2 regions of the Williamsia sp. Y721 genome follow, and region 1 is predicted to be linked to the other one. Evidence: riboswitches for the same ligand, from Rfam matches in the RefSeq annotation. Region 1 holds a riboswitch; the other holds the start of a gene.
What was found. Region 1 has a riboswitch for S-adenosylmethionine ahead of AC56PL_RS19935 (LLM class flavin-dependent oxidoreductase). Riboswitches for the same ligand answer to the same signal wherever they lie in the genome.
Positions count from the first base shown of each region.

Region 2: it holds a riboswitch for S-adenosylmethionine, as region 1 does, so the genes downstream of both, AC56PL_RS26735 (aminotransferase class V-fold PLP-dependent enzyme) here and AC56PL_RS19935 (LLM class flavin-dependent oxidoreductase) in region 1, are expected to answer to the same signal.

Region 1 covers NZ_JCASNH010000004.1:90,057-97,089, forward strand. The annotation lists gene AC56PL_RS19905 (carboxymuconolactone decarboxylase family protein) at 52-648, shown strand; gene AC56PL_RS19910 (sigma-70 family RNA polymerase sigma factor) at 573-1,550, opposite strand; gene AC56PL_RS19915 (maleylacetate reductase) at 1,550-2,638, opposite strand; gene AC56PL_RS19920 (pirin family protein) at 2,664-3,437, opposite strand; gene AC56PL_RS19925 (VOC family protein) at 3,482-3,994, opposite strand; gene AC56PL_RS19930 (MarR family transcriptional regulator) at 4,130-4,594, shown strand; SAM riboswitch class I at 4,901-4,995, shown strand; partial or broken gene AC56PL_RS19935 (LLM class flavin-dependent oxidoreductase) at 5,028-6,094, shown strand; gene AC56PL_RS19940 (LLM class flavin-dependent oxidoreductase) at 6,179-7,033, shown strand, end outside.
Region 2 covers NZ_JCASNH010000006.1:104,466-111,498, forward strand. The annotation lists gene groL (chaperonin GroEL) at 1-378, shown strand, start outside; gene AC56PL_RS26720 (YbhB/YbcL family Raf kinase inhibitor-like protein) at 389-925, shown strand; gene AC56PL_RS26725 (alpha/beta fold hydrolase) at 1,011-1,820, shown strand; gene AC56PL_RS26730 (PP2C family protein-serine/threonine phosphatase) at 1,817-3,016, shown strand; gene AC56PL_RS26735 (aminotransferase class V-fold PLP-dependent enzyme) at 3,013-4,212, opposite strand; SAM riboswitch class IV at 4,301-4,413, opposite strand; SAM riboswitch class IV at 4,605-4,722, shown strand; gene AC56PL_RS26740 (hypothetical protein) at 4,723-4,965, opposite strand; gene solA (N-methyl-L-tryptophan oxidase) at 4,969-6,096, shown strand; gene AC56PL_RS26750 (glutathione S-transferase C-terminal domain-containing protein) at 6,099-7,001, shown strand; gene AC56PL_RS26755 (LLM class flavin-dependent oxidoreductase) at 7,010-7,033, shown strand, end outside.

The DNA of each region.
Region 1 (7,033 bases):
GTCTACCCCATAGAGGCGCACATCGCGCCCCACAGAGTGGGAGGAACAGACATGGCACGCGTACCAGCAGTGGCACCTCGAGACGCTGGATTGATCGTCAAGGGGGTATATCGATACGCCGAGCGCCGGTTGGGGTCGGTGCCCGAACCCTTTGCCGTCCTGGCACATCATCGGGGTTTGTTCACGGCATCGGCGATACACGAGACCGCGGTGGAACGCGTATCGAAGGTATTGCCGCCGAACATCCGTGAGATCGCCGTATATCGGACGGCGTGGGTCGTCGGCTGCTCGTGGTGCGTCGACTTCGGCACCATGTTGCAGAAGCACGACGATCTGGACATCGATCGCCTCAGCCACATCGCGGACTACGAGACCTCACCGTTCTACAGCGACGACGAACGTGCCGCGATCGCCTATGCGGACGCGGTGACAGCGACGCCGCCCACGGTCACCGACGAGCAGGTGGACGACCTCCGCGAGCGGTTCGGAATGGACGGTCTGATCGAATTGAGCTATCACATCTCGCTGGAGAATCAGCGGGCACGAATGTATGCGGCGCTGGGTATCACCGATCAGGGATTCTCGACCGATTCCTGTCGGGTGCCCTGGGCGACCGGTGACTCTGCCTCTGGCGCCGACCGGAGTTGACCGGCGTCGATCGCGGCCAGCTTGGCGGGATCGGCGATGTCGTAGACGGACAACACTCGGCCATCACGGACGACAAAGCTGATGACGCGCGCAGGTGAGGCGCGGCGGTCTCCCTCGTCCGTCCAGCCGGCGGAGTAGGTTCCCAGTTCACCGTTGACCCGTACCGGAATCTGCAGGTTGAGCATGTCGGGTCCGTACCGGCGGAGGAGCCCGAAGAGGAATCTGGCGACACCGACCGCGCCGCGAATCGGTTTGACCGCGGTGGGCGCGGTGCGGTTGGCGTCGCCGACGATCATGGCGTCCGGATCCAGTGCAGCCAGGACCGCATCCATGTCGCCGTTTGCCATCGCCGCGACGAGCCTGCCGACGGCCTCGGCCTGTTGGGTGTCACTGACCGGGGCCGGTACGTCGGCGGCGGTCCGGCGAGCGCGCGAGGCGAGCTGGCGTGCCGACGCGGTCGTGGAGCCGAGGATGTCGGCGACATCGGCAAAGGGAACGCCGAATCCGTCGTGGAGGACGAAGGCCACCCGCATGGCCGGAGTGAGGGTTTCGAACAGCACCATGGCGGCGTACCGACTGTCCTCGGCGGCGATGACGGCGTGCAGCGGATCGCCGTATTCGGGTGCCAGGGCGATCGGAGTCACGATCGGTTCCGGAAGCCATTGCCCCACATAGCTTTCACGTTTGGCAGCCGCGGATTTGAGGCGGTCGAGGCAGATGCGACCGACCACGGTCGTCAGCCAGGCGCCGAGGTCGTCGATCGAGTCGTGGTCGGCCGCGTCGAGACGCAGCCAGGATTCCTGAACCGCGTCTTCGGCATCGCTGATGCTGCCGGTGATCCGATACGCCACCGACAACAGCCGGCTGCGCTGTTGTTCGAAATCTTCGCCCAGTGTTCCCATCACTGCATGGTAGGTCGGTCCGTCGAACCGACAGGTGGACGGTGGCCGAAGGTGGCATCGGTGAGGAGCTCGCCGATGCCGGCAGGCATGACCGGCCTGGGGTTCGGATACGGCGTGGCGGTGATCAATTCGACTGCGCGGGGGATGGATTCGGGGCCGAAACCCAGTTCGGAGAGAGATAGCGGCCCGCCGAGCCGCACCACCAGGTCGTAGACGCCTGCCGCGGCATCGGGCACACCCATGGCATTGGCGATGCGCTCCATCGTCTCCGGTGCGGCGGGGGTGTTGTAGGCCATGACATGCGACAGCACGACGGTATGCGTCGGCCCGTGGGGCAGGCCGAAACTGCCGCCCAGGGTGTGACAGAGCTTGTGGTGCAGGCCCATTCCGACAGATCCCAGGCAACTGCCGGCCAGCCAGGCGGCGCGGAGCAGGTCGGATCGGGCCTGTGCGTCGTGGAGATCGGCCGTCACACGGGGGAGTGCGTGGTTGATCGCGGTGACGGCGTCGAGTGCCATGAGGTCGGTGACCGGATTGGCGTCGGCCGAGTACAGGGCCTCGACCGCATGCGCCAGGGCATTGATCGAGCTGGTGAGTGTTATCGCGGTAGGCAGATCCATGGTCAGGTCGACGTCGTAGATGACGGTCTCGGGCAGGATGGCCGGCGAACTGCGTGTGGTCTTGACCCCGTCGATGGTTTCGCCGAGTACCGGCGTCACCTCGGAGCCGGCATAGGTGGTCGGAACGATGATCTGGTCGTATCCGCCGCGCACGGCCAGTGCCTTCGACAGTCCGGTTGCCGAACCACCGCCGATCGCCACCACACAGTCGACGTCTGCCGCTTCGGCCAGCCCCATCGCGCGCTCGGTGACCTCCAGCGGCGTGTGCACGACCGCGCCGTCGAAGCGCGCCACGAGCGCAGTGCCCAGCTGGTGCGTGAGCTCGGTGGCCAGGGACTCGAGCCGCGGCCCGGCGAGTAGCAGAACCCGACTGCCGCCGAGCCTGCCGACCTCGTCACCGACGGTGGCCAGGGTGCCGCTGCCGAACACGATCCGCGACGGCGGGCCGGGATCGGTGAAGGTTCGGATCGGGTCTGCCACGTGCCCGGCGCCTTCAGGCCGCTATCGCGGCATGCATTTCCCACACGATGACCTCGGCATCGGAGGTGGCGGTCAATTGTTGTCCGCCACCGCCGTGGACGCGGACCGCGTCGCCATCGCCGAGGTCCCCGACACTCTCCATCGCGACGTCGCCGCGCGGGACAAAGACGTGCAGTAGGGGAGCGTCGGGCAGTGTCAGCGGATGCTGTCCGGGGGACATCCTCGCCACGTGCATGGTGGCGTAACGGTTCTTGATGCGGATCGCCGAATGGTCGACGTACTGCGGCATGCCCGAGGCCACCGGAACGAATCCGCCGGACAACAACTCGTGGTCGATCTCCAGTTGTTCATAGCCCGGTGTGATGCCGGCTTCATCAGGGACGACCCACATCTGGACGAAGTGGACGGGATCGTGGGTCTGGTCGGCACTGTCTTGGCGCCAGACATCGTTCTTCTCCGAATGCATGATCCCGGTGCCTGCGCTCATCCGCTGTGCCAGGCCGGGGTAGATCACGCCGTTGTTTCCCATGGAGTCCTGGTGGACCAGGGAGCCCTGCAGAACCCAGGTGACGATCTCCATGTCCTGATGGGGATGGGTGTCGAAACCTTGCCGGGGCAGGACGATGTCGTCGTTGTTGACCATCAGCACACCGTGGTGGGTGTTGGCCGGGTCGTAGTGGGGGCCGAATGAGAAGGAATGTTTGGAGTCGAGCCAACCGGCGTTGGTCGTGAAGCGGCTGTCGGCACGGCGGACGTCGAAGCGGGTGGGAGGTGGTGCTGTGGTCATCAGTGGGGGCCTTTCGAATGGAGCGCTATCGCAAGAAAGCCGGTCTAGAGAACGTGAGAGCCGTACATCTCGCCGAGGGGATCGGCGATGAGTTCGAGGCGGGCCCCGTCGGGGTCGCGGAAGTACAGCGACACCTCGCTGTGCTCGATGAGTTCGACGCCTGCGTCGATCAGTTTGTCGCGCAGGTGTTTCCAGCGCTGCGGCTCGACACTGATCGCGACATGATGGAGCCCGCCGAGGACTTCCTGGTACGGGCCGACGTCGAGGCCGGGAAAGTCGAAGAACGCCAACAGGTTTTCGTTGCCGATGTCGAAGAAGAAGTGCGACGATCCGGGATAGTCGCGGTTCTCGATGAGTTCGGTCAGCGGGAACTCGAGCAGATCCTGGTAGAAGCGCACGGTCCGTTCGACGTCGCTGCTGACCAGTGCGGTGTGGTGCAGACCGCGCGCCGAGGAGGCGGGCCGGGATTCGGTAGGTGCCAGGTGTTTGGCGCGAATCGCCTCACGCTTGCCCGCATATTCCTGCAGGCGCTTCTCGTCGGTGTCGGCGGTGCTCATGGCCGGTCCTTTCGGTGCGGGGTCTTCATCCAGTGTGCGCTTCGAGTTGCCATAGGTAAATGGTTGCGTCGTCAACTATTTCGGTAGCGTACCGCAACTAGTTGCTTTGTCAACTACTTTGGTTATGCTCTAGCCGTGGAACCAACACAGTGGCTCAGTGAGGACGAGCAGCAGGCATGGCGCGCATACCTGGATGCCACCCGGTTGCTGCTGCGGACACTCGATCAGCAGCTGGCCCGGGATGCGGGTTTGTCGTTCACCGACTTCGAATTGCTGGTGATCCTGTCCGAGGCGCCGCAACGCCGACTGCGCATGCGGGATCTGGCTGATGCGATCACGACCACAAGAAGCGGCGCCACCAGGGCGATCGGTCGTCTGGTGGACGCCGGATGGGTGCGTCGCGTCGAATGCGAAGACGACAAACGCGGCATGATGGCGGAATTGACCGACGCCGGGATGCAGAAGCTGACGTCGGCGAGCCCCGGACATGTCGCCGAGGTGAGGCGAAACATGTTCGACCTGCTCAGTCCGAGCGACGTTGCCGTGTTGGGGCGAGCATTCGCCGAGACCCGCGAGCACCTACTGCAGGCGCCCGAGTAGGCGGCCCGTTCAGTCGACACCGTCAGCCCCGCGATCGTTGATGACGGGGGGTTTGAACCCGGCTGAATCTAATCGTGTACGCGGCGGGTGATCGTGACGCGTCGTGCTGCACGCCTGCGATCGCCGCGGGCAGGCCGGATCGCTCTGAAGGCTGTTGTGCTGCGGCAATGCTTCGGAAAGGTCCATCGGTCCGTTCGTCGGGGGAGCAGAGCATCCCTGGCCACGGCACCGAGGTGACTCACACCGTCTGTCGGGCAAGTTGATTCATCGTTTGACGCGTTATGGGCACCGGCCTACTGTGCACAAGGATCATCAAGAGCGACTGAGAGACCCGGCTCGCTGACGTCGCAGCAACCCCCCGCCTCGGCGGGTGCGGGTGCTACTGCCGGGACCGATGAAGGTTGTGTGTCATGCCATCAGTTCAGGAGTCCGGGTGAAGTTTCTGTTGATCAGTCTGATCACCCACACGCCTCACCCGTTGTCCGGCGAGACCGTGTCACCGGCGCAGCGGTTTCGAGAAGTGATCGACAACGCGGTTCTCGCAGAGGAATTGGGCTTCGACGGCTTCGGGGTCGGCGAGCGGCACGAGAGGCCGTTCATCTCCTCGTCGCCACCGGTGGTTCTCAGTAACATCGCCGCACGGACTTCGACGATCCACTGTTCACCGCGGTGACAACGCTCAGTCTGCTCGATCCGGTGCGGGCCTTCGAGGACTACTCGACCCTCGACAACCTCTCCGGTGGCCGACTGCAACTGATGATCGGCAAGGGCAACGGCACCGCGCAGGCCAAGCTGTTCCACGTCACCGAGGCCGACCAGTGGGAGCGCAACCGGGAAGGGTACGAACTCTTCCGACGGTTGTGGCAGGACGACACCGTCACCTGGACGGGCAAGTACCGACCATCGTTGACCGACGCGGAGGCGCTACCCCGTCCGCTGCAGAAAAAGATTCGCGTCTGGCACGGCAGCGCCACCAGCCGTGAATCAGTGGATCTGGCAGCGTTTTACGGGGATCCGCTGTTCTCGGCCAATGTCACCAACCCGATCGAACCCTATGCAGAATTGATCGATTACTACCGAGCGCGGTGGGCGGCATACGGGCACGATCCGGCCGATGCCCTCGTAGGTGCGGGATCAGCCGGGTACTACGCCACCAAGAACTCGCAGGATGCGATCAACACATACCGCCCGATCTTCGATGCCACCGTGGCCAGACTCGGGTCATTCGGTCTGCCGCTGGTGTTTCCGACCCTCGAAGACGCCATCGAACGCAGCTCGCTGCTGCTCGGGAGCCCGCAGCAGGTGATCGACAAAGTGTTGCGGTATCACGAGAAATTCGGCCATGAGGTCATGCATCTGCACGCTGATGCCAGCGGCCTCACCGACTCCCAGCATCGCGATTCCCTCAAACTCTTCCAGTCCGAGATCGCCCCGGTGCTCAGGCGTGAGATCCCGAGTCGCCCAATCTCCACACCCGCCGCGTTGGAGGTGCTGTCATGACTGCTTCGACCCGGGTCCCGCCGTCGATGCATGTCGGCAGGCGCACCTTCGCTCGCTTCATCTAATTCATCGAAAAGGACAAACATGCCAGTAGAGTTCCTGGGGATCGCTGCCACGAATGACGGCACCGAGATCCATCCTCGTACCACCGCCAGTTCGTTCGACCGGGAGTACACGCTCAAACTCGCTCGTGCACACGAGGATTTCGGGTGGGACCGGATCCTGTTCGCCTATGGTGCCGGTACGCCTGAACCCGCGGCGGCCGCTTCGTACATCGCGAGCAATCTCGAACGCATCGAGATCCTGCTGGCGCACCGTCCCAATGTCTCGTATCCGACATTCGCCGCCAAGACCTTCGCGACACTCGACCAGATCTCCGGGGGCCGGGTGACGGTGCACTTCATCACCGGTGGCAACGACACCGAACAGCAGCGGGAGGGTGACTTCCTGTCGAAAGACCAACGGTACGAACGCACCCGGGAGTACATCCAGATCGTCAAGAAGGCGTGGACCAGTCGCGAACCGTTCGACCACGACGGCACCTACTACCGGTTCAACGACTTCGTCTCCGATGTCTTCCCGGTTGCGCAGCCTCGGCCAGACATCTCCTTCGGTGGGTCGTCGGCGGCGGCCTATGCGGTCGGCGGCGCCGAGGCCGACATCTATGCGCTGTGGGGTGAACCCCTCGAGAACACGGCCGAGCAGATCGCGTCGATCACCGCGTCCGCGAAGGCTGCAGGTCGTGCGGATCGCCCGCGGCTACAGGTCGCGTTCCGGCCGATCATCGCGCCGACCGACGAATTGGCCTGGCAGAAGGCGGAATCGATACTCGGTCAGCTCAATGCCCGTGCGGCCGGTGCCGCCCAGTTCCCACGCGGATTCTCCCTGACATCGCCTCAGAACGCCGGTTCCCAACGTCTGCTCGAGATCGCTGATTCA
Region 2 (7,033 bases), on a different contig from region 1:
CTCGATCTCCTCGAACTCACCGGCGACGCCGCCGAGGGCCGTGAGATCGTCCGTCGCGCAGTGGAAGAACCGCTGCGCTGGATCTCGATCAACGCCGGTTACGACGGTGACGAGGCCGTGCAACGGGTCGCCGACCTTCCGGAAGGGCACGGGTTCAACGCGGTCACCGACACCTACGGCGACATGTTCACCGCCGGGATCATCGACCCGCTGAAGGTGACCCGCTCGGCGTTGCAGAGTGCCGCCTCGATCGCGGCGCTGCTCCTTACCACCGAGACCCTGGTCGTCGAGGAGGTGATCCAGAATCCCGGCGCCATCATCGCTCCCGGATTCGGTGACCTCGCCGAAGGCATGGTCCGACCGTCGAACATCTACTGAACACCGCACCATGACCACCGACTTTGTCGCACCGTCGCCGACGATGCGAGCCCGGCCACGCCTGGTGTTGCGCTCGCCCGAGGTCACCGACGGCGGACGGTTGCGGACCGCACAACGCAGTGGACTACTCGGCGGCGGCGGGCTCGATGTGTCACCGTCGTTGCAGTGGTCGGGCGCACCGATCGGAACGCTCTCCTACGCGGTGACAGCCACAGACTCGCGCGGCCGGTGCCATTGGGCGGTCGCCGATGTCAGTGGTGGTGTGACCGCACTGGTGGTCGACGCCGGCAATGGAACCGGCGAGCGACTACCCAGTCTGGCAAAGCAATTGCGTAACGATTTCGGGATCGTACGGTATGTCGGTCCGTCGCCGGCCCCGCCCGGCCTGCCGGGACGGTTCACATTCACCGTCCATGCGGTGGACATCGGCCGGCTGCCACTCGGCGTCCTCGCCGGATCTGTTCAGCTGCACGAGGCGCTCCACATTCACAGCCTCGGCCGCGCGACATTGACCGCAGCCCACGGGTGGACGCCGCCCGCCCACTGACTGCGACGAACCCTACTGACCGGGCCGAACATGCTTCGGCACGGCCCGCCCGCAGGAACACACATCAGGTGCGAAGATGAAGCACGTGAATGTGCGCGCGAAGAACAACGTCAAGATCCTCGGGCGCGAAGACGGGCCGACGATCATGTTGGCCCACGGATTCGGATGCGACCAGAACCTCTGGCATCGGGTGACCAAGCGGTTGGTCGACGACCATCGGGTGGTGCTGTTCGATCACGTCGGCGCAGGCGCCTCCGATCCGGCCGCGTGGGACGCCGAGCGGTATTCGAACCTCGAGACCTATGCGCAGGATGTGCTCGACATCGTCGTCGAACTCGATCTGCACGACGTGGTGTTCGTTGGTCACTCGGTCGCCTCGATGATCGGCGCCGTCGCCGTGGCCAAAGAACCCGACCGGTTCGCCAAGCTGGTATTGCTGACCCCGTCGCCGCGCTATGTCGACGACGAATCCGATGGATATCGGGGTGGCTTCACGCGTGGTGACATCGACGAACTGCTCGAGTCTCTCGAGAGCAACTACCTCGGTTGGTCGGCGTCGATGGCGCCGAACATCGCGGGTAACCCGGAGCGACCGGCGCTCGGCGACGAGTTGACCGAATCCTTCTGTCGAACCGACCCCGAGAAGGCGCTGGTGTTCGCCCGCGCCACCTTCCTGTCCGACAACCGCACCGATCTCGCGCGTGTCACCGTGCCAACCCTCGTGATCGAGTGTGCGCGAGACTCACTGGCACCCCGCCACGTGGGCGCATATGTGCACAGCCAAATCGAGGGCAGCGAACTCGTCACCCTCGACGCGAGCGGACACTGCCCCCAGCTCAGCGACCCCGTGCCCACCACAGAGGCCATCGTGGCCTTCGTGGGTGGCCGTCGATGAGCAAGGACCACGGCGATATCAGGTCACCGGACGTACTCGATGAGAGTCTGGAAGACCTGTACGAGAACGCACCGTGCGGGTATCTGTCGACGTGGCCGGACGGGCGCATCGCAAAGGTCAACACCACTCTGGCGGTGTGGCTCGGACACGACCGAACGTCATTGCTGGACAGGCCTTTCAGCGATCTGCTCACCGCAGGCGGGCGCATACACTACGAAACCCACTTCGCACCGCTACTGCAGCTGGTAGGGGTGCTGAGCGGAATCACCGTCGACCTCGTCGCGGCCGACGGCCGACGACTGCCCGTATTCGTCACCGCGAACGTCAAGATCGGTACCGATGGCACCGCCGTGCTCATCCGCATCACCGTGCAGGACGCACGTGATCGACGCGCGTACGAGAAACAGTTGCTCGCCGCACGGCGCCATGCCGAAGAAGAACGTGCGCGCGTACAACTGCTCGCCTCGACCCTTCAGCGCTCACTGCTTCCACCGTCGTTGCGACCTCCCGACGGCATGGAGGCAGCAGCCCACTACAACGCTGCATCGATCGACGATGTCGGCGGCGACTTCTACGACCTGTTCGCCCTGTCAGAGCACAAGTGGGGGTTCTTCCTCGGCGACGTGTGCGGAAAAGGAGCCACCGCAGCGGCGGTGACGTCGCTGACCCGTTACACGCTGCGCGCTGCAGCGGTGTACGACGACGATCCGATTGCGGTGTTGCACAACCTCGATGCCGTGCTGCATTCGAACTATCACGGCGACGAACCTCGTTTCTGCACAGTGATCTTCGGCGTCCTCACCCGCGCCGACAACGGATTCGACGTACACCTCGCGAGCGGGGGCCATCCGCCCGCGCTGTTGCTCACCGCCGCAGGCCGAGCGCAGTACGTGAGTACCGAGGGCGGCCAACTCGTCGGCATCCTGCGCGCTCCCAGATTTGTCTCTACCCGGATTCACCTCGACGCCGGCGACACCCTCGTGCTCTACACCGACGGGCTCACCGAGGCGCGGATCGGGCCGGGTCCCGAGCGGTACGACGACAACGGTGCGCTGCTCGAGTTCGCGGCGGCACACACCCCGACGTCCGCAGGCCAGATCATCGAGGACTTGCGAGAGTTGCTCGACGGTTTCGGTGCCGGCCTCGAAGACGACACCGCGCTCATGGCACTGAGCGTCCCCCACCCCGGGGTTTAGAGCGTGCGGAGGGCGGCGAGGAGCAGGTCGACGTCCTCGGAGCTCGAACCGAGGCCGAGGCTGGCGCGCACAGCCCCTGAGCCGTGGCCCAGACGGTCCAGAAGCGGATGGGCACAGAATCGTCCGTCGCGCACCCCGATGCCGTGTTCGGCCGACAGATGGGCTGCCACCTCGGCGGCCCGATGTCCGTCGACGACAAAGCTGACCACACCAACGGCATCGGTGCTGTCGGTGAAGATCTTCAGGGCATGCACGCCCGGGATCTCGGCCAGACCATCGCGCAACCGGTCGGTCAGTGATGTTTCATGGGAAACAACGGCCTCCCCAAGGGATTCGATTTCGACGCAGGCCGCCGCGAGCGCAGCCGCACCCAAGACGTTGGGCGAACCACCTTCATGACGGGCGGGCGCGGGCGCCCACTTCACGTCCTGCTCGGTGACGTTGAGCACCGCGCCACCACCGGCGAGATACGGGTCGGCGGCATCAAGCCAATCCCTCAGTCCGACAAGCACTCCGGCCCCGAAGGGCGCGTAGGTCTTGTGTCCCGAGAATGCCAGGTAGTCGATGCCGCAGGCAGTGATGTCCACCCTGCGGTGCGGAACCAACTGCGCGCCGTCGACAGCGATCCGAGCACCGTTGCGGTGCGCAAGATCTGCCAGTTCACTGACCGGCAAGATCTCACCGGTGACGTTCGACGCACCGGTGACCGCCAGCAACACCGCACCGGTCTCTTTGAGTGCGGTCTCCACACGGACGATCGTCGCGGCCAGCGTATTCGCAGCACGGACGACGTGAACATCACTCCACGGCAACAAATTTGAATGATGTTCCAGATCGAGGACGACGACTTTTCCCGGCACGCAGCGAGCCAGGAGGTTCAGCGAATCTGTGGTGTTCCGCGTGAAGATCAGGCAGTGCTGCTCGCCGGCACCGACAAAGTCAGCGACCTGCGCTCGGGCGGTCTCGTACGCCCGCGTCGTCACCTGCGATGCGTAGCCCGCGCCCCGGTGCACACTCGAGTAGGTCGGTAGTAGTCGCGTTATCGCATCGACCACGCTGCACAATGCCGGCGCACTCGCCGCGTAGTCGAAGTTGACGTATCGCGTGGTCGAGCCATCCCTCAGTGGGGCCTGGGTGTCCGAACCCTCTATCGCTGCAAGAGCATTCAGGTTTCGGTTCAGTGTTGCAGTGCTCATATCTCACACCAGCTTCCGGTGTCAGGGATCCCGCACGCACCAAGTTTCGAACCTGCAGATGGAGCAGTTCGGAACTCGGACGGTGGGAGGTCCGCGCTTGCCTGTTCGGGTTCGAACAGGCCAGGTCTTCACCCGGAGCACCCCGCCGCGATGGAGGGTTGCTGACCAGCAAGCCGGGGCTATGCGCTGGTACTCGTGACCGACGACGACGCTAACAGACTTCTTCGGCGTCGTCCATACCCATGTGCTTTAACTTCTCGGCGATCGAAACTCCGCGCATCCATCGGATTTGGGCAGCAGCGTGCGTATGGTTCTGTCCAACAGTTGAAATCCCCTGGCCCGGACACGCACATACGGTGCCCGGATTCGCCTGGTGGACAACAACTGCCCTGTGTCAACGAGTATCAGCGCCAAGTTCCAGCTTGCTGGTCGGCAACCCTCCACCGCGGCGGGGTGCCCTGGATGAAAGACACGGTCCCAGCCTTCACCGGCATGGGACAAGCGCGGGTTTCACGCAAGCGAGCCCGAAGAGATTCCCGGGAGCTTGATGACCTTGTTCAACGCACCACGCGGTCGAATCCTGAGCATCTGCCGGGCCCATTGCATGTGCAGCAGTTTCAGATGTTTCAGGTCGTCGAAACCGGCACTGCGGAAGTGTTTTTCACCAATCCTCGAAGCGAGGACACCAGGGCCCCTGTTGGCGTCGATACCAAGAATCGAGGGGCTCACCGAACACAACAGAATCGAGGTCACGATATGAGTTCCGTCAAGGTCGACACCGTGGTTGTCGGTGGTGGCGCGATGGGTTCGGCCGCCGCCTGGCAACTGGCGCGCCGGGGTGTCGAGACCGTGCTGCTCGAACGATTCACCCCCGGCCACGCCAACGGCGCCTCACATGGCGCCTCCCGCATCTTCCGCACCTCCTACGCCGAGCGCACCTACGTCGCGCTCGCGAGGGAAGCGGAAGGACTCTGGGCCGACCTCGAAGCCGAGTCCGGGACGCAACTGCTCACCGTCACCGGCGGCGTCGATCAGGGATGGACTCCGTACCTGTCCCAGATCGCAGATACCCTCGCCGACCTCGGACTCGTCCATCATTGGCTCGAGCCCGACGAGGCCTCGCAGCGCTGGCCCGGAATCAGATTCGACGGCCGCGCGTTGTACTACCCCAACAGCGGGCGACTACATGCAGACAACGCTGTCAGCGCACAACGCGGCGCAGCAGCTCTCGGTGCAGAGGTTCGACACGAATCGCAGGTGATCTCGATCGACGTCACAGACGAGAACTCGGTCACCGTGCGCACCGATGACCAGGAGTACGTGGCCCGACGTGTGGTGGTGGCGGCAGGCGCCTGGGCGACGAAGCTGTTGTCGGGAATCGCACCGCTGCCACAGATCACCGTCACCCAAGAGCAACCCGCACACTTCGTACCGCGTGACCAGGACGCCGAATGGCCCAGCTTCGGGATCTTGCATGACCCGGACGGACCGAACGCGCCCGAATTCGGTGGTGTGTACGGCTTGTCTTCGGGTGCCGAAGGCATCAAGGTCGGCTTCCATGGAACCGGACCCGTCGTCGACCCCGACCACCGCGATTTCACGGCGGAACCACGGCAGCTCAAGGCCCTGCAGGAGTACGTCCGTCATTGGGTGCCCGGCGTCGATGCCGACGCACTGACCCCGATCAGCTGCACGTACGCGACCACGCCCGACTCCAACTTCGTCATCGACCGCCGCGGTCCGGTCGCGGTCGCCGCCGGATTCTCCGGACACGGCTTCAAGTTCGTGCCCGCCATCGGCCGCCTCCTCGCCGACCTCACCGCCGACAAAGATGCCCCCGAGTTGTTCTCATTCCGTTCCCACTCCGCAGAAAAGGTTGTCTAGCCATGTCGAACTTCGCCAGCCCAGCCGATACCGAGACTAACGGCGAGTACACGATCACTCGCGAACCGGACGACACCCGACCGGTGTATCGATTCGCCGGACGTATCAGCAGCGACGGATCCACGCCGTACCCGGCTGTCTCTGATCGCTATCACGTCTATTCCGGCTGGTTCTGCCCGTGGGCTCAGCGGGTCACGCTGGTCATCGAGCTGGCCCGCCTCACCGATGCGATCAGTGTCAGCTACGTCGACGGTGCCCGCGATGCCCGCGGGTGGGCATTCCGCGAAACCCACGGCCCCGACCCGGTGAACGGCTTCACCCTGTTACGCGATGCCTACGACGCCACCGAACCCGGCTTCGATGGCCACGTGTCGGTCCCCACCCTGTGGGATCGCGAGACGAAGCAGGTGGTGAGCAACACGTTCGACACGCTCGACGCCGATCTCGCGACGCAGTATCGCCGTCAGGTCACCGGCGAGTTCGACCTCTACCCAGAGGACCTGCGCCCGCAGATCGACGAGTTGGAAGCCTGGTTGCGAGCCACGGTCAACAGCACCGCACACGTGGCGACCGGAACCGGTTCGGCCGCGCAGGAAGCCGCGACCACTGTGTATCAGGCATATTCAGAACTCGACAGCCGCCTCGCGGGGAGTCGATACCTCTTGGGCGACAACGTGACTCTGGCCGACGTCCGGCTCTGGGTGACGCTTGTTCGGCACGATGCTGCGGCGGCCAGGGCCGGTACCCGGCGTCTTGCCGACTTCCCGAATCTGTGGCGCTATGCCCGAGACCTGTACTCATTGGACGCATTTCGCGCCACCACCGATTTCGCGTCGTTCGGGGGTTCGGACGCCGTAGCCGGTGAATGGCAGTCGCCGATCACGTCGTCCGCAGCAGCTCACTAGGAGTTCCCATGGCCCCGCCCATCCCCCTGTCG